4 regions of the Streptomyces thermocarboxydus genome follow, and region 4 is predicted to be linked to each of the others. Evidence: riboswitches for the same ligand, from Rfam matches in the RefSeq annotation. Region 4 holds a riboswitch; each other region holds the start of a gene.
The links. A riboswitch is a leader RNA that binds a small molecule or an ion and turns the genes downstream of it on or off. The one in region 4 is predicted to bind cobalamin.

Region 1 (5,467 bases), 5.1 Mb from region 4:
GTCGTCCTCGATGTGCTCGCCGAGCAGCTGGAAGCCGCCGCAGATGCCCAGAATCGGCCGGCCCTCGGCGGCCCGCCGCACCAGCGCGTCCGCGAGACCCCGCTCGTGAAGCCAGCGCAGCGCCTTCACGGTGCCGCGGGTGCCGGGCACCACCACCAGGTCGGCGTCGGCGAGTTCGTCGGGCCGGTCCACGAACCGCACCACGACGCCCGGTTCGGCGGCCAGCGCGTCCACGTCGGTGAAGTTGGACATCAGCGGCACCGCGCACACCGCGACCCGCAGCACCTCCTCGCCGGCCGGCGCGGCCACCTCGGACTCCCGCACGGCGCCGCGCAGGGAGACGCGCAGCCCGTCCTCCTCGTCGATGCCGAGCCCGTGCCGGAACGGCAGCACGCCGTAGGTGCGCCGCCCGGTGAGGCCGTGCAGCATCTCCAGGCCCGGCTCCAGCAGGGAGACGTCCCCGCGGAACTTGTTCACCAGGAACCCGGCGACCAGCTTCTGGTCCTCGGGGGAGAGCAGGGCGACCGTGCCGAAGAAGGAGGCGAACACGCCGCCCCGGTCGATGTCCCCGACCACCAGCACGGGCAGCCGGGCGCCCCGCGCGGTCCCCATGTTCACGATGTCGGTGCGGCGCAGGTTGATCTCGGCGGGGCTTCCCGCGCCCTCGCAGATCACCGCGTCGTACTCGGCGCGCAGTCGCTCCAGGCAGTCCAGGACCGTGCCGAGGAGCTTCTCCTGGCGGCCGCCGTGGTAGCCGCGGGCGCTCATCTCGCCGACCGGGCGGCCCATCAGCACCACCTGGCTGGACCGGTCGCCGCCCGGCTTCAGCAGCACCGGGTTCATCAGCGCCGTCGGCTCCACCCGGCACGCCTGCGCCTGCATCGCCTGGGCGCGGCCGATCTCGGCGCCCTCGCGGGTGACGAACGAGTTCAGCGACATGTTCTGCGCCTTGAACGGCGCGACCTTCACCCCCTGGCGCACCAGCCACCGGCAGATCCCGGCGGTGACCACGCTCTTGCCGGCGTCCGAGGTGGTCCCGGCGACCAGCAGTCCGCCACCGCTCACCGGTCACGTCCCTTCAGCACGCGCCGCGCGGCCACCCCGGCCGCGAGCGCCAGCCAGCCGACGCGCCGCGACAGGCGCACCGCCCGGTCGATGTCGGTGACGGCGACGGGGCGTCCGCCGCCGTTGAGGACGGGCCGGTGCTCGACCCGCCCGCCGTAGGAGAGGGTTCCGCCGAGCCGGACGCCGAGCGCGCCCGCGAAGGACGCCTCCACGGGACCGGCGTTGGGGCTGGGGTGCTTCGCCGCGTCCGCGCGCCAGGCCCGTACCGCCCCACGCGGGTCGGGACCGGTGAGCGCGGCGAGGACGGCCGTCAGGCGCGCGCCCGGCCAGCCGGCGACGTCGTCGAGCCGGGCGGACGCCCAGCCGTAGCGGAGGTACCGGGGCGACCTGTGACCCACCATCGCGTCCAGGGTGTTGACGGCCCGGAACCCCACCAGACCCGGCACCCCGGCGACGGCGCCCCACACCAGGGCGCCCACCACGGCGTCGGAGGTGTTCTCGGCGACGGACTCCACCACGGCGCGGGCGATCCCGTCGGCGTCCAGCGCCTGCGGGTCACGGCCGCACAGGTGCGGCAGCCGCGCGCGGGCGGCCTCGACGTCCCCGGCCTGGAGCGCCTGCCCGACGGCACGGGCCTCCCGGGCCAGCGAGGTGCCGCCGACGACGGCCCAGGTGGCGACGCCGGTCAGGGCGACGGAGGCGGCGGGGGAACGGCGTACGGCGCCGACGGCCAGGCCGGCGAGCGTGACGGCGCCGCCGACGCACACGGCGGTGTGCACGGCCCCGCGGCCACGGTCGTCCCGCCACAGCCCCCGCTCCACGGCAGCCGCGGCCCGCCCGAAGGCGGCGACCGGATGACCGCGGCGGGGATCGCCGAGCAGCAGGTCGCCGAGGAGGCCGGCGGCGGCGCCGTACGCGAACACGCGATCGGCACCCATGGGTTCAGCCGGTGACGGATCCGGAGATCACGGCCCCGAAGGGGGGTGGGGTGTCGCTGGTCGACCTCGGCAGGCTGCCGCGCATGGCGATATGTCCTCACTCAGGGTGTCCGCGCCCTGGTTCGACGAGACCGGCGGCGAGAGTTCCTGGCTCCCGGGGTTCGCACCCCGGTGACAGTGGCGGGACCGCGCCGGATTCGCACCGGCTTCCTCTTCTGCCGCCGTATTGGCGGAGGCAGTCCACCATGCCCCCGGAAGGGCCGTCAACTTGCCTTTGACCTGCGGGGCTGAAGTGTGCCGAGGCCCACAGAGGGGCTCACGTGGGTGAACGCGGCCGGCGGCCCGTGGACGCGCGCACGTCCGGCACGGGCGGAGACACGGCGACGGGCGGGACGGGAGCCGCCGCTCCCGTCCCGCCCGCTCACGCGTGCGGCCCGGTGGTTCAGGCCATGATCAGGTAGATGCCGTAGCCGACCGCCGCCGCGCAGGCGGCGAAGCAGGCGTAGGCGCCGGTGACCGCGAGGGCCGCGGACCGGCCCTCGGCGGACGCCCGCTCGCGGCGGGACAGACCCGAGATGCCCAGGGTGAACAGGGCCACCAGGGCCACGGTGACCACGAGGCTGACGCCGAACACGGAGCCGAGGGCCGCCCAGTCGATCTTCATGCTGCTACTTCCTTCGTGCCGGACGCGGTCAGACGGTCGAGGCGGCCGACGGGGCCTGCGGGTCGGCGGTGGCCGGGGCCGGTGCCGGGATGGTGGCCGAGAGGTCCTCGGAGGGGCCTGCCGGGGGCGGGGTCACGGCGGCGATCGCCTGGGTGACGACACCGGCGGGCTCCTCGGAGACGGTCTCCGGGGTGTCGTGGTCGTTGACGTTGGTGTGGTCGACGACCTCGCGCCGGGAGATCTTCCAGATGGCCGCGCTGGAGGCGACCAGGAAGACGGCCACGACGGCGGTGCCCCAGCTGCCGAAGCCGCACACCCACTCGGCGATCGCCGCGACCAGCGCGGCGGCCGGCAGGGTCAGGCCCCAGGCGACGAACATCCGGGTGGCCGTGGACCAGCGGACCACACCGCCCTTGCGGCCGAGTCCCGCGCCCATGACGGAACCGGACACGGAGTGCGTCGTGGAGAGGGAGAAGCCCAGGTGCGAGGAGGCCAGGATGACCGTCGCGGCGCTGGTCTGGGCGGCGAAGCCCTGCTGCGGCTGGAGGTCGGTCAGGCCCTTGCCCATGGTGCGGATGATGCGCCAGCCGCCCAGGTAGGTGCCGAGGGCGATGGCGAGACCCGCGGAGAGGATGACCCACACCGGCGGGTCGGAGTCGGGGGCGACGGCGCCGCCGGCGACCAGGGCGAGGGTGATGATGCCCATCGTCTTCTGGGCGTCGTTGGTGCCGTGGGCCAGGGAGACCAGGCCGGCCGAGGCGATCTGCCCGGCGCGGTAGCCCTTCTCGGAGGCCTTGGTGTCGGCGCCGCGGCCCATGCGGTACGTGAGCCGGGTCGCCAGCATCGCGGCGATGCCCGCCACCAGCGGGGCGGCGATCGCGGGGAGCAGGACCTTGGTGACCAGCACGTCGCCGTGGACCGCGCCGAAGCCGGCGGAGGCGACCGTGGCGCCGATCAGACCGCCCATGAGGGCGTGCGACGAGCTGGACGGAAGACCGACCAGCCAGGTGAGGAGGTTCCAGAGGATCGCGCCGACCAACGCGGCGAAGATGACCTCGGGACGGATGCCGGCCTCGTCGACGAGGCCCTTGGAGATCGTGTTGGCGACCTCCACCGAAAGAAATGCGCCGACAAGGTTCAGCGCGGCGGACATGGCCACCGCGACCTTGGGCTTGAGCGCACCGGTCGAAATGGTCGTTGCCATCGCGTTCGCGGTGTCGTGGAAACCGTTCGTGAAATCGAACGCGAGTGCGGTTACCACCACAATCGCGAGGATCAGCGAGAAGCTTTCCATTTACCCAGGCAATCGTTCGAGGTCATTGGCTGGTCGAACGTAGGCAACCAGGGTGAACGGAAGATGAACTGGAACGGGCATCAGGGTGACCGTAAGAGGGGGTGCGCGCTCCGCCGTCCGGCCCAGGAGGCCAGGGCTCCTGGCAGGATCTCCACATGGCCGAACAGCACGGGAGCGGACAGGAAGCGGAGGGCGCTGGGCGTGGCGTCCCGGGCACGCGCGGTGAGGGCTTCGAAGGGCTCGGCGAAGGGGTGACGGAGGCCTGGGCGGAGCTGGTCGCGACGGCCCGCCGGACCGTCGCCGACGGCCTCGTCGTCGGAACTTCGGGCAACGTCTCCGTACGGGTCGGGAACACCGTCCTCGTGACCCCTTCGGGCGTCCCGTACGACCGGCTCACCCCGGCCGACGTGACGGGGGTGGACCTCACGGGCCGGCAGGTGCTCGGCACGCTGGTCCCGACCAGCGAACTGCCCCTCCACCTGGCCGTCCACCGCACGACGAAAGCCCGCGCCGTCGTCCACACGCACGCCGTGCACGCCACCGCCGTCTCCACGCTCGTCGACGAGCTCCCGGCGATCCACTACATGACCGCCGCCCTCGGCGGCCCCGTCCGCGTGGCCCGCTACGCCACCTACGGCACCCCGGAACTGGCCGAGAACACCCTGCGCGCCCTCGACGGCCGCACCGGCTGCCTGATGCGCAACCACGGCACCCTCACGTACGGCGCCGGACTCGCCCAGGCGTACGACCGCACGGCCCAGCTGGAATGGATGTGCCGCGTCTGGCTCACGGCCTCCTCGGTCCCGGGCCTGACCCCGACCCTGCTCAGCCCCGAACAGCTGGCGGAGGCGGGGGAGCGGTTGCGGGGGTACGGACAGCGGGGTTGAGGGGATGCCTGGCGGCCGGCTCGCAGGGGAACGGCCCTGAGCGCCTGGGGGTGTCCGGACGGTTGCCCGCCGGCCCGGGGAGTGCCGAGCCGTCGGCTCACCCGGGCGGGTCCGGTAGGCGCGGGACCCCTTCGCGAGCCGAACCGACCGGCGGACGCCCCAGGGCGCCTGCGTGCGTGCGAGTTTCGCGTGTCGCTTCGGACGTCCGGGTCGCGTCCGACGGGTGGCCTGCCGTACCGGCCGGCGGCAGGTGAGCGGCCGGCTCTCCGGCGGGCGAGGGCCGTCCGGCCCACGGGTGTCAGGTCCGCCCCGCCGGGAACCCCGCCGGGGACCGGGTGACGCACCCGGCCGGCCGCTCACGTGGACGGAGGCCGGCCGCACCCGGGCGGGCCCGGGCCCCGCGCCCACTGGCCGGGTCCGCGTCCGGAGCCGACACTGGGAGGCGTGCGCACTGTGACTGCGACGGCAGCAGCCGTTACCGCCGTGATAGGGGCCGGCGCCGCCGCGGTGGCCGCCGGCCGGTTCGCCAGCGACGCCGCCCTGAGGATTCCCTCGGGCCAGCCCCTGCCCACCGAGCCCGGACTCACCGTCCACGCCACCGCCGCGGGCCAGGTCACCC
Region 2 (5,467 bases), 1.8 Mb from region 4:
CTGTTCGAGAACATGTTCCCGGACTGGTTCGCCGGTGTGGCCTTCGCGGCGATCGGCATCGGCGCGCTGGTGCCGGCGGCGATCATGTCGATCGCGGCGGCGAACCTCTTCACCCGCAACATCTACAAGGACTTCATCAAGCCGGACGCGACGCCCAGGCAGGAGACCGCCGTCTCCAAGATCGTGTCCCTGCTGGTGAAGGTGGGCGCGCTGATCTTCGTCCTGACCATGGACAAGACCGTCGCGATCAACTTCCAGCTGCTGGGCGGCATCTGGATCCTGCAGACCTTCCCGGCGCTGGTGGGCGGCCTGTTCACCCGCTGGTTCCACCGCTGGGCGCTGATCGGCGGCTGGGCGGTCGGCATGATCTACGGCACGGTCGCCGCGTACGGGGTGGCGTCGCCTACGCAGAAGCACTTCGGCGGCTCGTCCAAGGAGATCCCGGGCATCGGGGAGATCGGTTACATCGGTCTCACCGCCTTCGTGATCAACGTGCTGGTCGCGGTCGTCCTGACCTTCGTCCTGCGGGCGGTCAAGGCGCCGGAGGGCGTCGACGAGACCAAGCCGGAGGACTACACGGCGGACGTCGGCGACCCGGGCGTGGAGGTCGAGCTCCCGCCGGCCACGGCGGGCAGCGCGCACTGACGCGGTCATACATACACACGGCAGCGGGCCGTCGGTGGAAAACCGGCGGCCCGTTGTCGTGCCCGTGCGGCAGACTCCCCCGCATGGACATCGTCATCCGGCCGGTGACCGCCGGCGAACACGCGGAACTGGGTGAGATCACGGCGCAGGCCTATCTCGGTGACGGCCTGCTGGACTTCGGGGAGTCGGACGGCTACCTGGGCGAGCTGCGGGACGTGGCGAAGCGGGCGGCGGCGGCCGAGGTGCTGGTCGCCGTGGGGGACGGCACGCTGCTGGGCGGGGTGACCTTCGTGCCGGGCCCCGGCCCCATGGCGGACCTCGCCGGGCCCGGCGAGGCGGAGATACGCATGCTGGCAGTCTCCGCCGACGCCCGCGGCCGGGGCGCCGGCGAGGCTTTGGTGCGCGCCTGCGTCGACCGCGCGAGGGGGCTCGGCCGTACGCGGATGGTGCTGTCCACGCAGCGCAGCATGCACGCCGCGCACCGGGTGTACGAGCGGCTGGGCTTCACGCGCAACCCGGCGCGGGACTGGAACCCGCTGCCGGAGGTGGACGACATCCTGCTGCTGGTCTACGAGCTGACGCTCTGACAGCCCACTCCTGCCTCTCCGCGCGACACCACTGTAACCCCTGCGCGACACAACATATGGGTCCGTCAGCGGCACCCGGCACAAGATGTATGCTCATGCTCGCTGTCGTCGCAGGGGAATCCGGTGCGAATCCGGAACTGTCCCGCAACGGTGTACCCATGCCTGCCCACGGGCGCGCACGGGAGTCAGTCCGAGGACCTGCCGACAGTGCGCCCGGCCCTTCCGGTCCGGGTGCCCTGACGTCCGGGCCTCGCGGAATGGGCCGGTGGACGCGACGCCGCGTGCGTTCGTGTGCTGCCCCCTGCGCTCTTCGAGGCCCCCGTGCCGAGCGAGGGAGAGCCCCACGTGACCATCGCGCCAGCCGATCCGGCTTCAGCGACCCGCGTGACCGAGGAGAGCGACGGCCCCGGGGCCGCGCTGCTGCGGACCCTGACCCAGCTGACCGCCGACCTGCCCGACGCCGACCCCGGCCGGGTGGCGGCCGCCGCGCTGCGCGGCCGGTCCGCCGCCGCCGACGAGGCGGAGCTGCGGGAACTGGCCGCCGAGGCGGCGGCCGGGCTGATCTCCGAGGACCCCGCCTACTCCCGGCTCGCCGCCCGGCTGCTGACGATCGGCATCCGCGCCGAGGCCGCCTCGCAGGGCGTCACCTCGTTCACCGGCTCGGTGGCCGCCGGGCACCGGGAGGGCCTGATCGGCGACCGCACCGCCGCGTTCGTCCGGCTGCACGCGGCCCGCCTGGACGCGCTGATCGACACGGACGCCGACGACCGGTTCGGCTACTTCGGGCTGCGCACCCTGCACAGCCGCTATCTGCTGCGCCACCCGGTCACCCGCAAGGTCGTCGAGACGCCCCAGCACTTCCTGCTCCGGGTCGCGTGCGGGCTCGCCGAGGACGACAGCGAGCGGGCGCTGGAGGAGGTCGCCGCGCTGTACGGGCTGATGAGCCGGCTCGACTACCTGCCCTCCTCCCCCACGCTGTTCAACTCCGGCACCCGCCACCCGCAGATGTCGTCCTGCTACCTCCTGGACTCCCCCCGGGACGAGCTGGACTCCCTCTACGAGCGCTACCACCAGGTCGCCCGCCTCTCGAAGCACGCCGGCGGCATCGGCCTGTCCTTCTCCCGCGTCCGCGCCCGGGGTTCGCTGATCCGCGGCACCAACGGGCACTCAGGCGGCATCGTCCCGTTCCTGAAGACGCTGGACGCCTCGGTCGCCGCCGTGAACCAGGGCGGCCGCCGCAAGGGCGCCGCCGCGGTCTACCTGGAGACCTGGCACGCGGACATCGAGGAGTTCCTCGAACTGCGCGACAACACCGGCGAGGACGCCCGCCGTACGCACAACCTGAATCTGGCGCACTGGGTGCCGGACGAGTTCATGCGCCGGGTCGCCGACGACGCGCCGTGGTCGCTGTTCTCCCCGGTGGACGTGCCCGAGCTGGTCGACCTGTGGGGCGAGGAGTTCGACGCGGCCTACCGGGCCGCCGAGGCCAAGGGCCTGGCCCGCAGGACGCTCCCGGCGCGCGAGCTGTACGGCCGGATGATGCGCACCCTCGCACAGACCGGCAACGGCTGGATGACCTTCAAGGACACCGCCAACCGCACCGCCAACCAGACCGCCGAGCCGGGCCACGTCGTCCACTCCTCCAACCTGTGCACGGAGATCCTGGAGGTCACCGACGACGGGGAGACGGCGGTCTGCAACCTCGGCTCGGTCAACCTCGCGGCATTCGCCGGCGAGGACGGCATGGACTGGGAGCGCCTGGACGCGGCGGTCCGCACCGCCGTGACGTTCCTGGACCGGGTGGTCGACATCAACTTCTACCCGACCGGGGAGGCGTCCCGGTCCAACAGCCGCTGGCGCCCGGTGGGTCTGGGCGTGATGGGGCTGCAGGACGTCTTCTTCCGGATGCGGATGCCGTTCGACTCCCCCGAGGCGAAGGCGCTGTCCACCCGGATCGCCGAGCGGATCATGCTCGCCGCGTACGAGACGTCCGCGGGACTGGCCGAGCGGCACGGCCCGCTGCCCGCCTGGGAGAAGACCCGCACCGCGCGGGGCGTGCTGCACCCCGACCACTACGGCGTCGAGCTCGCCTGGCCGGGGCGCTGGGAGGCGCTGCGGACCAGGATCGCCGCGACGGGCCTGCGCAACGCGCTGCTGCTGGCGATCGCGCCCACCGCGACCATCGCGTCCATCGCGGGCGTGTACGAGTGCATCGAGCCGCAGGTGTCCAACCTGTTCAAGCGCGAGACGCTGTCCGGGGAGTTCCTCCAGGTCAACTCGTACCTGGTGGAGGACCTCAAGCGGCTCGGGGTGTGGGACGCGCGCACCCGTGAGGCGCTGCGTGAGGCGGGCGGCTCGGTGCAGGACTTCGCGTGGATCCCCGAGAACGTACGGCGGCTGTACCGCACGGCGTGGGAGATCCCGCAGCGCGGCCTGATCGACATGGCCGCCGCCCGGACCCCGTTCCTGGACCAGGCGCAGTCGCTCAACCTGTTCCTGGAGACGCCGACCATCGGGAAGCTCTCCTCGATGTACGCCTACGCCTGGAAGCAGGGGCTGAAGACCACCTACTACCTGCGCTCCCGCCCGGCGACCCGGATCGCCCGCGCGGCCCGCGCCGCCGTCCCCGTCCAGCAGCCGGCCGGCCCCGAGGCCGTCGCCTGCTCCCTCGAGAACCCCGAATCCTGCGAGGCCTGCCAGTGACCACCAGCACGACCAAGAACCTGCTCGACCCCGGCTTCGAGCTGACCCTGCGCCCCATGCGCTACCCGGACTTCTACGAGCGCTACCGGGACGCGATCAAGAACACCTGGCACGTCGAGGAGGTGGACCTGCACTCGGACGTCGCCGACCTGGCGAAGCTGACGCCCGAGGAGCAGCATCTGATCGGCCGGCTCGTGGCGTTCTTCGCCACCGGCGACTCGATCGTGGCGAACAACCTGGTGCTGACGCTGTACAAGCACATCAACTCGCCCGAGGCGCGGCTGTATCTGTCGCGGCAGTTGTTCGAGGAGGCCGTGCACGTCCAGTTCTATCTGACCCTGCTGGACACGTATCTGCCCGATCCGGACGACCGGGCGGCGGCCTTCGCGGCCGTGGAGAACATTCCGTCCATCCGGGAGAAGGCCGAGTTCTGCTTCACGTGGATGGACTCGGTGGAGCAGATCGACCGGCTGGAGTCGAAGGCCGACCGGCGCCGCTTCCTGCTGAACCTGATCTGCTTCGCGGCCTGCATCGAGGGCCTGTTCTTCTACGGCGCGTTCGCCTACGTCTACTGGTTCCGCAGCCGGGGTCTGCTGCACGGCCTGGCGACCGGCACCAACTGGGTGTTCCGCGACGAGACGATGCACATGAGCTTCGCCTTCGACGTGGTGGACACCGTGCGCAAGGAGGAGCCGGAGCTGTTCGACGAGGAGCTCGGCCGGCAGGTCACCGACATGCTGCGCGAGGCCGTGGAGGCGGAGCTGCAGTTCGCCCGTGACCTGTGCGGCGACGGACTGCCCGGCATGAACACCGCGTCGATGCGGCAGTACCTGGAGTGCGTGGCCGACCAGCGTCTGGTGCGCCTGGGCTTCGCTCCGGTGTACGGCTCGGAGAACCCGTTCTCCTTCATGGAGCTGCAGGGCGTGCAGGAGCTGACCAACTTCTTCGAGCGCCGTCCGTCCGCGTACCAGGTCGCCGTGGAGGGCACGGTCGACCTGGACGAGGACTTCTGACGCCGGGGCGCCGGGGCCGTCTCACGCCGCCCGTGCGGGGCGGCGCGGGGCGGTCCCGTGCGCCGGACGGGACGCGGCCCGGGGGTCGGGCGGTTCCGTGTCAGGGACCGCCGTGGCCTCCCGGATCTGCCGGTCGATGCGGCGGTCGCGCAGGATGCCGATCACGGCGGGCGCGACCATGAGGACGAACAGGCCGAGAACGGCCACCATCGCGATCAGTGCTTCTGTCTGCGTCGTGTTCATGGACACCACTGTGGCGCCGGACACTCCTGACGGGGAGTGGCAGGACTGCCGTACACCCTCGATTTACTGCCAAGAGCGAGGCACACTGGGGGCATGCTCCGGAATGTGGCGGCCGTCCTCCTCGACGGCGTGAATCCCTTCGAACTCGGCGTGGTCTGCGAGGTCTTCGGCATCGACCGCAGCGACGACGGGCTGCCGGTGTACGACTTCGCGGTGGTCTCGGCGCAGGGGCCCTCGGTGCGCACGAGCACCGGTTTCACGCTCGGGACCGAGCAC
Region 3 (5,467 bases), 1.0 Mb from region 4:
CCGCCGAGGTGCGCAGCAGCAACTCCCCGGCGCGCAACGGCCCGTCGGGCGCGGGCGACACGAAACCGCCGGGCCCGCCCACCCTCACCAGCAGGGTGAGCGCCCCGGTGACGCAGAACCCCAGCGGCACCCGGTACGCCCGCCACAGCCGCCCGGCCGGCACCCCCGCCGGGCCGAGCAGCAGCACCAGCGCGCTGACCAGCACCAACGCGGCGCCCGGCCACGGGGGCAGGGAGATCGCGAGGACGGTGAGACCGAGGCCGAGGACGGCCTTGTCCACGGGATGGCGGCGGCGCCAGCGGCTGCTGTGCGCCGCCGCGTCGATCGGCAGCACGGGCCTGTCAGCCCCGTCCGCCGTCGGCGCCGGAGCGCACCTCCGCGTCGTCCCGGGCGCCCGCGTCGCCGCCCCGCCGCCCCGCTCGTGCGTCCCGTCCGGGGCCCGCAGGCCGGCGGCCTGCTCACGCGCCCCTTCCGGGGTCTGAACGCCGGCCCGCTCCCGCTCCCGGGCCCGCGCCTCGCCCTGCCGCCGGCCACGCCGCAGCCCGAAGTAGTACGCCAGCACGCCCGCGCCGAGCGCCGCCTGGACGGCGAACAGCGCCGACTCGATCTCCCCGGACGGCGGTTCGTACAGCGGCGAGAACCATGGCTCGTAGTCCGGGTCGATCTCGGTGATCGCGGTCTCCGCCTCGCCGTCCGCGCCGGCGAACGGCTCCTCCTTGTGGTCGCCGAGCCCGAACGCCAGCGGGATCACGGCTAGAGCGGCGACGAGCAGCAGGAGCAGCGTGTTGATCTTCGCGTTGCGGCTCATCGGGCCACCGCCTCGGGCGACTCGGCCTCCGCGGCCCGCTTGCCGTCGGCCACCGAGGTGACCAGCACGCCGAGCCGGGTCAGCTCGCCCTTGCTGGACTGCACCAGCAGGCGCATCACCAGCACGGTCAGCAGCCCCTCGCTGACCGCGAGCGGGATCTGCGTGACGGCGAAGATGGAGCCGAACTTGCCGAGCGCGCCCAGGAATCCGCTGCCCGGGTCGGGGAACGCCAGCGCGAGCTGGACGCTCGTCACGCAGTACGTCGACAGGTCGGCGACGAACGCGCCGCAGAACACCGCGCCCATCAGCGGCACGCCGTACCGGCGCAGCAGCCGGTAGGCGCCGTACCCGGCCCAGGGGCCGACGATCGCCAGGGAGAAGACGTTGGCGCCGAGCGTGGTGAGCCCGCCGTGGGCGAGCAGCAGCGCCTGGAACAGCAGGGTGATGGTCCCGAGCACCGCCATGACCGGCGGCCGGAACAGGATCGCGCCCAGCCCCGTGCCGGTGGGATGGGAGCAACTCCCTGTCACCGACGGGAGCTTCAGCGCGGACAGGACGAACGTGAACGCTCCCGACGCGCCCAGCAGGAGCGTGCTCTCGGGATGTTCTCTGACGTCACGGACGAGCGACCGGGCTCCGTGGACGACGAACGGCGCCGACGCGACGCCCCAGGCGACCGCGTGCGCCGGAGGCAGGAAACCCTCGGCAATGTGCATGGCTCGGCAGACCCTCTCCAGCACCTCGTGGATGGTTGACGCGCCTTGGCCGGTCTCCTGGCTGACGGGTACCACCGCCCGTGCTCCGCCTTCCCGGGTCCCGAAGGACCCAGTGGCTGCCCGCGAGGGCCGGAGCCGGACTTCCCGATCACAGTGGCGAGGGCCGCACCGGTATCGCACCGATTTCCCGTCACCAAGGCGTGGTGACAGTAGTCCCCGCCGCGGCCCGGTGACAAGCGGCGACAGGGGCGCGCGGAGGGCGCCCGGCGGCTCGCACCCCGGCGCACACCTGCGCGTTCGGGCCCCGGGACGGCCGCCCGGGAACCGGGGGACTGGTCGGCCGGCGTTCCGGGCAAGGTCTTCTTGCAATTAATATGCAAGAGCGATTGACCGGCAACAGGGATGTGAGGTTCGATGACGACCCGACGACGCATACGGGGCGCCGCCGCCGTGCTGGCGACGGCCACGGCGGTCTCCGCCTGCTCGGCGCCGGGCTCCGGCGGCACGGACGCGGGGGCGGCCGGCGAGTCCGTGGTGATCGGCGTCTCCACCGAGCCCGACACCCTCAGCCCGCTCCTCGGCTACGGCAAGGACGGCAACTCCAAGCTGTTCGACGGCCTGCTCGCCCGCACCGCCGACATGACGTTGAAACCCGCCCTGGCCAGGGCGCTTCCGCGGATCACGGACGGCGGACGCACCTACACGTACACCCTGCGCGAGGGCGTGAGGTTCAGCGACGGCACGCCGCTGACCGCGCGGGACGTCGTCTTCACGTACCGCACGGTCCTCGACGACGACACCAACAACACCGCCAAGAGCGAACTCGCGGCCGTCGAAAGCGTCCGGGCGGTGGGCGACGACACGGTCGTCTTCACCCTCCACCACCCCTACGCGCCGTTCGCCGCCCGCACGGTGCTGCCGATCGTCCCCGAGCACATCGCCGGGAAGCAGGACCCCAACACCGGGCCCTTCAACACCAAGCCGGTCGGCACCGGACCGTACGTCCTCGTCGACTGGCGCAAGGGCGAGAAGCTGACCTTCAAGGCCAACCCGCACTACTGGGGCGGCGCCCCGAAGGTGAAGAAACTCACCATGGCGATCGTCGCCGACGACGACGTCCGCGCCACCCGGCTCCGCTCCGGCGACCTCGACGGCGCGGTCCTCCCGCCCAACCTCGCCGCCACCTTCAAGAGCGACGACGGCAGGAAGACGTACCGGGCCACCTCCTACGACGTCCGCGTCGTCACCCTCCCCAGCGGCAACCCCGTCACCGGCGACACCGCGATCCGCCGCGCCCTCGACCTCGCCGTCGACCGGCAGGCCATGGTCGACAAGATCCTCGACGGCGCGGGACGCCCCGCCTACGGGCCGCTGCCCGTCGACGACCCGTGGTTCGCCAAGGAGACCGAGCGGTCGCGCGACCTCGCGAAGGCCGGCCGCATCCTCGACGCCGCCGGCTGGACGAAGCGCGAGGACGGCATCCGCGCCAAGGACGGCCGCCCCGCCCGCTTCACGCTGTACTACCCCTCCGGCGACAAGGTCCGCCAGGACCACGCCCTCGCCTACGCCTCCGACGCCAAGAAGGCCGGCATCGACGTCCGCGTGGAGAGCGCCACCTGGGAGGTCATCGAGCCCCGCATGAACCGCGACGCCGTCCTCGCGGGCTTCGGCAGCACCGGCGACCCCGACTTCGGGCTCTACACCATGCTGCACTCCTCCCTCGCCGGCGACGGCTTCAACAACATGGCGCACTACGACAACCCGGCCGTCGACCGCGCGCTGGAGACCGGCCGCCGCAGCCAGGACCCCGCGACCCGCAAGGCCGCCTACGACGCCCTCCAGCGCGCCCTCGTGAAGGACCCCGGCTACACCTTCCTCACCCACATCGACCACCTGTACGTGCTCGCCGACCGCTGGAAGGGCCTCACCACCCAGACCGAACCGCACGAGCACGGCTTCGCCGCCGGACCCTGGTGGAACGTCGAGGACTGGCAGCCCGCGACATGAGTCACGCCCCCTGGCCGGCGGTGACCCGGCTCGTGGTGCGCCGCGCGCTGTACGCCGTGCCGGTGCTCCTCGTCGTCACCTTCGGCGTGTTCGCCGTCGCCGCCGCGTCCCCGTTCGACCCGGTGAGGGCGTACGCGGGCACGGCCGCGCTCGGCGCCGACCAGGAGACCCTGGACCGGCTGCGGGAAAACCTGGGCGTGGACCGGCCGTTCACCGCCCGCTGGTGGGACTGGCTGACCTCCGCGCTCGGCGGTGACCTCGGCCGGTCGGCGGTGATGCGCCAGCCGGTGGCCGAGGTCATCGGCGAACGCCTGTTGTGGTCCACGCTGTTGTGCGCCGTCGCGTTCGCCGTGGCCGTGCTGCTCGGCACGGTCCTCGGCGTGCTCGCCGCCCGCCGCCCCGGCTCCCTCGTGGACCGCGCCGTCACCTCCGCCGCGTACGTCCTGGAGGCCGCCCCGGTCTTCTGGATCGCGCTGCTCGCGGTGTGGCTGTTCGCCCTCCAGCTGGACGTCCTCCCGGCGGGCGGCCTCACCGACACCGGCAGCGATCGGATCACCTTCGGCGGCCTGGTCGAGCACCTGGTCCTCCCCGCCGGCGTCCTCGCCGTCTCCCAACTGCCCTGGTTCACCCTGTACGTCCGTCAAGGCGTCGGCGACGCGCTCGCGGAGGACCCCGTGCGCGGGGCGAGGGCGCGCGGCCTGAGCGAACGCACCGTGCTGCTCGGCCACGCCCTGCGCTCCGGCCTGCTGCCGGTGCTCACGCTGATCGGCTCCCGGGTGCCGGAACTCATCACCGGGGCGCTGCTGGTGGAGACCGTCTTCAGCTGGCCCGGCATCGCGTCCGCCACGGTGGAGGCGGCCACGGCGGTCGACTTCCCGCTGCTCGCCGCGCTCACCACGCTCGCCACCGCCGCCGTCCTCGCCGGCAACCTGCTGGCCGACCTGCTCTACGGGCTGATCGACCCGAGGGTGAAGCTGGAGGAGATGTGACGACCCACGTCGACGTGCCGGACAGGAAGTTGGCCTGGCGTGCGCACGGGACCGCCCGCCGCTCCACGCACGTCCTGCGGCTGCGCGTCTCCGCCGCCCTGGTCTCCGTGACCGTACTGGCGGTGCTGCTGGTGCCGCCGCTGGTCCAGCTCGATCAGCAGGCCGTCGACCTGGCCGTCAAGCTCGAACCGCCCAGCTGGGCGCACCCGTTCGGCACGGACGACGTGGGCCGCGACCTCCTGCTGCGGTGCGTCTACGGGCTGCGCGTGTCCCTGCTGGTGGGCGTGGTGGCCGCGCTCACCGCCACCGTGATCGGCACGGCCGTGGGGGCCGCCGCCGGCGCCCTCGGCGGCCGGGCCGACCGTCTGGTCATGCGTCTGGTCGACACCCTGTCGTCCGTGCCGCATCTGCTGCTCGGCATCTTCATCGTCGCCATGTTCCGGCCAGGCGTCTGGCCGGTGGTGATCTCCGTCGCCCTCACGCACTGGCTGTCCACAGCGCGCATCGTCCGCGCGGAGGTGCTGTCGCTGCGGTCCCGGCCGTTCGTGGACGCGGCCGTGTCCGGCGGGGCGAGCCGGTGGCGGGTGACCGTACGCCATCTGCTCCCGGGCGTGCTGCCACAGGCGGGCCTCGCCGCCGTACTGATGGTCCCGCACGCCATGTGGCACGAGTCGGCCCTGTCCTTCCTGGGCCTGGGCCTGCCCACGCACACCGCGAGCCTCGGCACGCTGATCCAGGGCGCCCGAGGTTCCCTCCTCGCGGGCCAGTGGTGGCCCACCCTCTTCCCGGGCCTGTTCCTGATCCTCCCCACCCTCGCGATCGCCGGCCTGGCGGGCGCGTGGCGGGAACGGATCAATCCGCGACGCCGATCGGAGCTGATGCTGTGACCCTCGTGCCGCTTCTCTCGGTACGCGACCTGTCCGTCCGCTTCCTGCTCCCCGGAGGGC
Region 4 (5,467 bases):
GCGGACTCGTCGCGGCCGAGGGCCTTGAGCGGGACGGACCGTGCGACATCCGGCGGGCCACCCCAGCCATCGGCGCCGACCCGGACGACTTTCGCCGCGATGGCCCATGGCAGCCGGGCGGGGGCACTGCTGCGCGCCTCGGGACCAGGGGTTGCATCGAAGGAGTCAAGGCCGCGTCCCCCAGGGGCGGCCATGTGCGCGGAGCCGGTTCGGTACACATCATCGGAGATCTTATTGCACACTACTTGCAACAACTTACTAATGGCAGAAAGGTCGGCCATGAGGTCTGCGATGGCGCCGGGCATCGAGTCGTCCTGCAGCAAGACGGGAGCGGACCCGGTCCGGGACCCGATCACACACCTCGAGGACACGCTGGACGACGCGGTCGCGGAGTGCTTCGACAAGGCGGCACGGGTCTTCGGGCTGCCGTATCCGGACGGTCCGGCCATCGAGGCGGTCACCGCCTGCGCCGAGCACGGCGTGAGCGCCGTGGTCGTGGTCGGCTGTGTCGCCGCGAACTCGCGGGTACGGTCGCCGGCCGAGGAGCACCGTCTGGCGGCGGGCGCCGAACTGCGGATGCCTCCGCTGCGGCTGTGCACCGACAACGGCGCGATGGCCGCCCCTGTCGGCGACCTTCTCGTACGGACGGGCGCCGCACCGGCACCGCTGGAGTACGCCGCACTGCATTCCGTCGTCATGGGGAAGGCGGTGGCCGCCTGATGACCACCGACATCCGTGTGCACCGGGACGCCGGGATACTCACGCACACCGAGTCACTGCATTCGGTGTACGTCGACGCCTTCTGCGCCCCGCCCTGGCACGAGGACGAGGCGCAGGCAACCGAGTTCGTCTCCCGGCTGCCGGCGAACGTGCGGCGTGCCGGGTTCACCGCCGCGACCGCCGTGCGCGACGGGGAGATCGTCGGCTTCGCCACCGCGTGGACCACTCCGTCTCCCCTCCCCACCGACCGCTGCTATCCCCAGGCGGCCGCCGGCCTCGGCAACGACCGCACCGCCGACTGGCTGTGCGGAGCCCGGGAGATCGACGAACTCGCCGTCCGGCCCACCGCCCGCGGCACCGGTCTCGCCACCCGCCTCCTCGAAGCGGTGACCGCAGACGCGCCCGAAGGGCGGGCATGGCTGCTCACCTCGGTCCGGAACGGGCGGGCCATGGCCTTCTACCGCCGCCACGGCTGGACGCAGGCCACCCACCCCTCCCCCGACGGCAAGGGCATCGTCGTCTTCCTCGGCCCGCGCCACCCCGCTCGTTCCCTCGCCCCGCTCCCCCTGTGAGCCTTCGGAGGCCCCGCCTTGCCCACCGCTGAAATCCGCCGCCATTTCCTCGAGATCGTCACCGAGCGCGCCACAACGTGGTCCTCAGCGCCCCACTGCGAACCCATGCCCCGACCTTGCTGTTCGTCAAGCACTGGCCCAGGGCGGCGAGGTCCTGGCACCGTTCCGGGCGCGTGACATGGGTCACCGCCCGGATCACGGACGTCCGCGTTCCTGACGGGCCGACTGCCCGTAGGCTGCCCGCAGCAGCTGGTTCGCCCCGTCAGCCAGACGAGGTGTCGCAAGAGGGAACCCGGTGGGAATCCGGGACTGCCCCGCAGCGGTGAGCGGGAACGACCGCCGTCATACGCACTGGGTCCGAAGTACCGGGCCCGGGAAGCGACGGCCAGTAGGTGTCCTCGAACGGTGAGGACGTGCCCGCGAGTCCGAAGACCTGCCAACTGCCCGCGCGCGAACCGTTCGTGCGCGGACATCCCGGTGACCTCGAGGGCGGGTCGGCGTACATATCAGGCGGACGGCCCTGCCTTGTCGCGCAGCGTCGGTCACGCCCGGTGTGTCTCCCCTTCGCGTTCTCGTCCCGTCTCCGGGATCTCAGGGATTCATCTCGCGAAGGAGATCTCCGTGACCACGAAGTCCGCAGCCGCGGCAGCACGGGCCACCGTGTACGGCTACCCCCGGCAGGGTCGGAACCGTGAACTGAAGAAGGCCGTCGAGGGCTACTGGAAGGGCCGCGTAACCGCCGAAGCCCTCCGCGCCACGGCCGCCGAACTGCGCCGTACGAACTGGCTGCAGTTGGCCGACGCGGGCATCGACGAGGTACCGACCGGCGACTTCTCGTACTACGACCACGTCCTGGACACCACGGTCATGGTCGGTGCGATCCCCGAGCGCCACCGCGCCGCCGTGGCCGGCGACGCGCTGGACGGCTACTTCGCCATGGCGCGCGGTACCCAGGAGGTGGCACCGCTGGAGATGACCAAGTGGTTCGACACCAACTACCACTACCTCGTCCCGGAACTGGGCCCCGACTCCGCGTTCACCGCCGACTCCGCCAAGCAGGTCGGTGAGCTGAAGGAGGCCCTCGCGCTCGGCCTGACCGCCCGGCCCGTCCTCGTCGGTCCCGTCACCTACCTTCTGCTCGCCAAACCCGCCCCGGGCATGCCGGCGGACTTCGAGCCGCTCACCCTGCTGGACCGGCTGCTGCCCGTGTACGCCGAGGTCCTGGCCGACCTGCGGGCGGCGGGCGCGGAGTGGGTCCAGCTGGACGAGCCCGCCCTCGTCCAGGACCGCACCCCGGCCGAGCTGAACGCCGCCGAGCGCGCCTACCGTGACCTCGGCGGTCTAGCCGACCGGCCGAAGCTCCTGGTCGCCTCGTACTTCGACCGGCTCGGCGAGGCGCTGCCGATGCTGGCCAAGGCCCCGGTCGACGGTCTCGCCCTGGACTTCACCGGGGCGGCGGCCGCCAACCTGGATGCGCTGGCCTCCGCCGGCGGGCTGCCCGGCAAGCGGCTGGTCGCCGGTGTGGTCAACGGCCGCAACGTCTGGGTCAACGACCTCGCCGCCTCCCTGTCCACGCTCGGCACGCTGCTGGGCCTGGCCGACCGCGTCGACGTGTCCGCCTCCTGCTCCCTGTTGCACGTCCCCCTGGACACCGCCGCCGAACGGGACATCGAACCGCAGATCCTGCGCTGGCTCGCCTTCGCCAGGCAGAAGAGCGCCGAGGTCGTCACCCTCGCCAGGGGTCTCGCCCGGGGCACCGACGCCATCGCCGCCGACCTGGCGGCGAACCGTGCGGACCTCGCCTCCCGTGCCGACTCCCCCGTCACCCACGATCCGGCCGTCCGCGCCCGCGCCTCCGCGGTCGCCGAGACCGACGGGCGCCGTTCCCCGTCCTACGCGGAGCGCGCCGCCGCCCAGCGCGCCCACCTCGGGCTGCCGCTGCTGCCGACCACGACCATCGGCTCCTTCCCGCAGACCGGCGACCTGCGCGCCGCCCGCGCCGACCTGCGCGCCGGGCGGATCGACACAGCCGACTACGAGGAGCGGATCAAGGCGGAGATCCAGGAGGTCATCTCCTTCCAGGAGAAGACCGGCATCGACGTCCTCGTACACGGCGAACCCGAACGCAACGACATGGTCCAGTACTTCGCCGAGCGACTCACCGGCTACCTGGCCACGCAGCACGGCTGGGTCCAGTCCTACGGCACCCGCTATGTCCGCCCGCCGATCCTGGCCGGCGACATCTCCCGCCCCGAGCCGATGACGGTGCGCTGGACGTCCTACGCCCAGTCGCTCACCGAGAAGCCGGTCAAGGGCATGCTCACCGGGCCGGTCACCATGCTCGCCTGGTCCTTCGTCCGCGACGACCAGCCACTCGCCGACACCGCCCATCAGGTCGCCCTCGCCCTGCGCGACGAGGTGCACGACCTGGAGGCCGCGGGCACGTCCGTCATCCAGGTGGACGAACCCGCCCTGCGTGAGACGCTGCCGCTACGCAGCGCCGACCGGGCCGGATACCTGGACTGGGCCACCGAAGCCTTCCGGCTCACCACGTCCGGCGTCCGCCCGGACACCCAGATCCACACCCACATGTGCTACGCCGAGTTCGGCGACATCGTCCAGGCCATCGACGACCTCGACGCCGACGTCATCAGCCTGGAGGCGGCCCGCTCCCGTATGCAGGTCGCCCACGAACTCGCCGCCCACGGCTACCCGCGCGAGGCCGGACCCGGCGTCTGGGACATCCACTCCCCGCGCGTCCCGAGCACCGACGAGGCCGCGGAACTCCTGCGCACCGGCCTCAAGGCCATCCCCGCCGAACGGCTCTGGGTCAACCCCGACTGCGGTTTGAAGACCCGCGCCTGGCCCGAGACCCGGGCCTCACTCGAACACCTGGTGACCGCCGCCCGCACCATCCGTGACGAGCTGTCCCGCTCCTGACCCCCGGCTCACCGGGCCGGACGCACGGCTTCCGGCCCGGTGAGCGGCACAGCCCGAAACGGATACACCTCATCGCAGGGCTGGGCGACGTACACCGCCGGCCAGCCCGCAGTCACCGCACTTCGAGCCGTTCGGCGCGCGGTAGTAGAGGCAGCAGCTTCGGCGGCGGAACGTGAGGTCGGGGCCGGTGAGCACGCCGGTGCCCGCCAGGCGTCCGGTGTCCAACAGCTCGGTCGTGAGGTCGGTGAGCGGCCCGCGTACGGCGGGACGGAGCGCGAGCAGGGCGTGGGCCGCCCCGGCGAGCGCCGACGCCGAGTTGCCGTCCAGCAGACGCGGGGCGACCTTGACGCGCAGTCCGTCGGCCAGTGCCGACAGGTGACGGGTCACCTGCTGGTACAGGGCGCGGGCGGTACCGTCGTCGAGCCGGTCAGCGTGCCAGCCGGCCGGGCGGGGCACCCGGAGGGCCGGCCCGTCGTCGGCCCGCTCCAGTCCTTCCAGGTCGGGGACGATTCCGTGCAGGACGACGCAAGCCAGGGCCGGTGACCAGAGACGGGCGGCGTGACCGAGGTGGGCGATGGAGACGCCGACGCGCGGCTCCACAGTGTGGTGGCGGCGTGCGACGGCTTCGGCAAGATCGGTGAAACCCGACGCGTAGGAACGGGCGACCGGATGCCAGCAGTCGTCCCGTCCGCCGATGTGCAGGGCGAAGAAGCCGCCGAGGCCCGCCACGTCGTGGAGGGCGGCGGCAACGGACGCGGCCGAGGCACGGGCGTCGTGCACGGTTCTGTCCTCCTTCCGGCTCTCCGTCCACACGGTCAGGAGGCCGAACGCCGTCGCGGCGGCGTGATGGCGTACAGGTCGAGGATGTCCGGCCGTGGTGCGACGCCCGGTCCGCCGGCGCGTGCCCAGGCGGCGATGTCCTCGGTCGCGTCCGGGTCGTTGACCAGTCCGAGCCAGACGGGCCGGGCGCCGGCGGCCCGGCCTTCCGCGGAGGGCTGGACGACGATGACGTTGGCGTGTTCGCAAACGTCGAGGCAGTCGGAGACGCGTACCGGTGCCGCGGCACGCAGGCGTTCGGTCTGGGCCGCGTGGTCGACACCGGTCACCTTCCGGGTGCCGCAGCAGCAGTCGCGGCACACGACGATGCGGCACGGCACGGGGCCGGTGACCGTCGCGGGCCTCTCGTCGTCAGTCGTTGGTCCGGTCGGCGTTACGGGCATGCGGTGCCGTCCCTC

Region 1: linked by a shared signal. The riboswitch ahead of AY578_RS07155 (cobalamin biosynthesis protein) and the one ahead of metE (5-methyltetrahydropteroyltriglutamate--homocysteine S-methyltransferase) in region 4 are both predicted to bind cobalamin.
Region 2: linked by a shared signal. The riboswitch ahead of AY578_RS22245 (ribonucleoside-diphosphate reductase subunit alpha) and the one ahead of metE (5-methyltetrahydropteroyltriglutamate--homocysteine S-methyltransferase) in region 4 are both predicted to bind cobalamin.
Region 3: linked by a shared signal. The riboswitch ahead of AY578_RS25610 (energy-coupling factor ABC transporter permease) and the one ahead of metE (5-methyltetrahydropteroyltriglutamate--homocysteine S-methyltransferase) in region 4 are both predicted to bind cobalamin.

The regions. Positions count from the first base shown of each region.
Region 1 covers NZ_CP058273.1:1,515,273-1,520,739, reverse strand. The annotation lists gene AY578_RS07160 (cobyric acid synthase) at 1-1,065, opposite strand, end outside; gene AY578_RS07155 (cobalamin biosynthesis protein) at 1,062-2,003, opposite strand; cobalamin riboswitch at 2,123-2,263, opposite strand; gene AY578_RS07150 (hypothetical protein) at 2,446-2,667, opposite strand; gene AY578_RS07145 (inorganic phosphate transporter) at 2,696-3,961, opposite strand; gene AY578_RS07140 (class II aldolase/adducin family protein) at 4,117-4,848, shown strand; gene AY578_RS07135 (alpha/beta hydrolase) at 5,293-5,467, shown strand, end outside.
Region 2 covers NZ_CP058273.1:4,794,154-4,799,620, reverse strand. The annotation lists gene mctP (monocarboxylate uptake permease MctP) at 1-645, shown strand, start outside; gene AY578_RS22250 (GNAT family N-acetyltransferase) at 729-1,232, shown strand; cobalamin riboswitch at 1,322-1,452, shown strand; gene AY578_RS22245 (ribonucleoside-diphosphate reductase subunit alpha) at 1,578-3,935, shown strand; gene AY578_RS22240 (ribonucleotide-diphosphate reductase subunit beta) at 3,992-4,948, shown strand; gene AY578_RS22235 (hypothetical protein) at 4,970-5,191, opposite strand; gene AY578_RS22230 (GlxA family transcriptional regulator) at 5,285-5,467, shown strand, end outside.
Region 3 covers NZ_CP058273.1:5,577,328-5,582,794, forward strand. The annotation lists gene cbiQ (cobalt ECF transporter T component CbiQ) at 1-334, opposite strand, end outside; partial or broken gene AY578_RS25605 (energy-coupling factor ABC transporter substrate-binding protein) at 560-808, opposite strand; gene AY578_RS25610 (energy-coupling factor ABC transporter permease) at 805-1,524, opposite strand; cobalamin riboswitch at 1,555-1,737, opposite strand; gene AY578_RS25615 (ABC transporter substrate-binding protein) at 1,939-3,531, shown strand; gene AY578_RS25620 (ABC transporter permease) at 3,528-4,520, shown strand; gene AY578_RS25625 (ABC transporter permease) at 4,517-5,407, shown strand; gene AY578_RS25630 (ABC transporter ATP-binding protein) at 5,404-5,467, shown strand, end outside.
Region 4 covers NZ_CP058273.1:6,578,588-6,584,054, reverse strand. The annotation lists partial or broken gene AY578_RS30070 (tRNA (adenosine(37)-N6)-threonylcarbamoyltransferase complex transferase subunit TsaD) at 334-720, shown strand; gene AY578_RS30065 (GNAT family N-acetyltransferase) at 720-1,292, shown strand; cobalamin riboswitch at 1,539-1,735, shown strand; gene metE (5-methyltetrahydropteroyltriglutamate--homocysteine S-methyltransferase) at 1,914-4,232, shown strand; gene AY578_RS30055 ((2Fe-2S)-binding protein) at 4,302-5,012, opposite strand; gene AY578_RS30050 (hypothetical protein) at 5,048-5,452, opposite strand.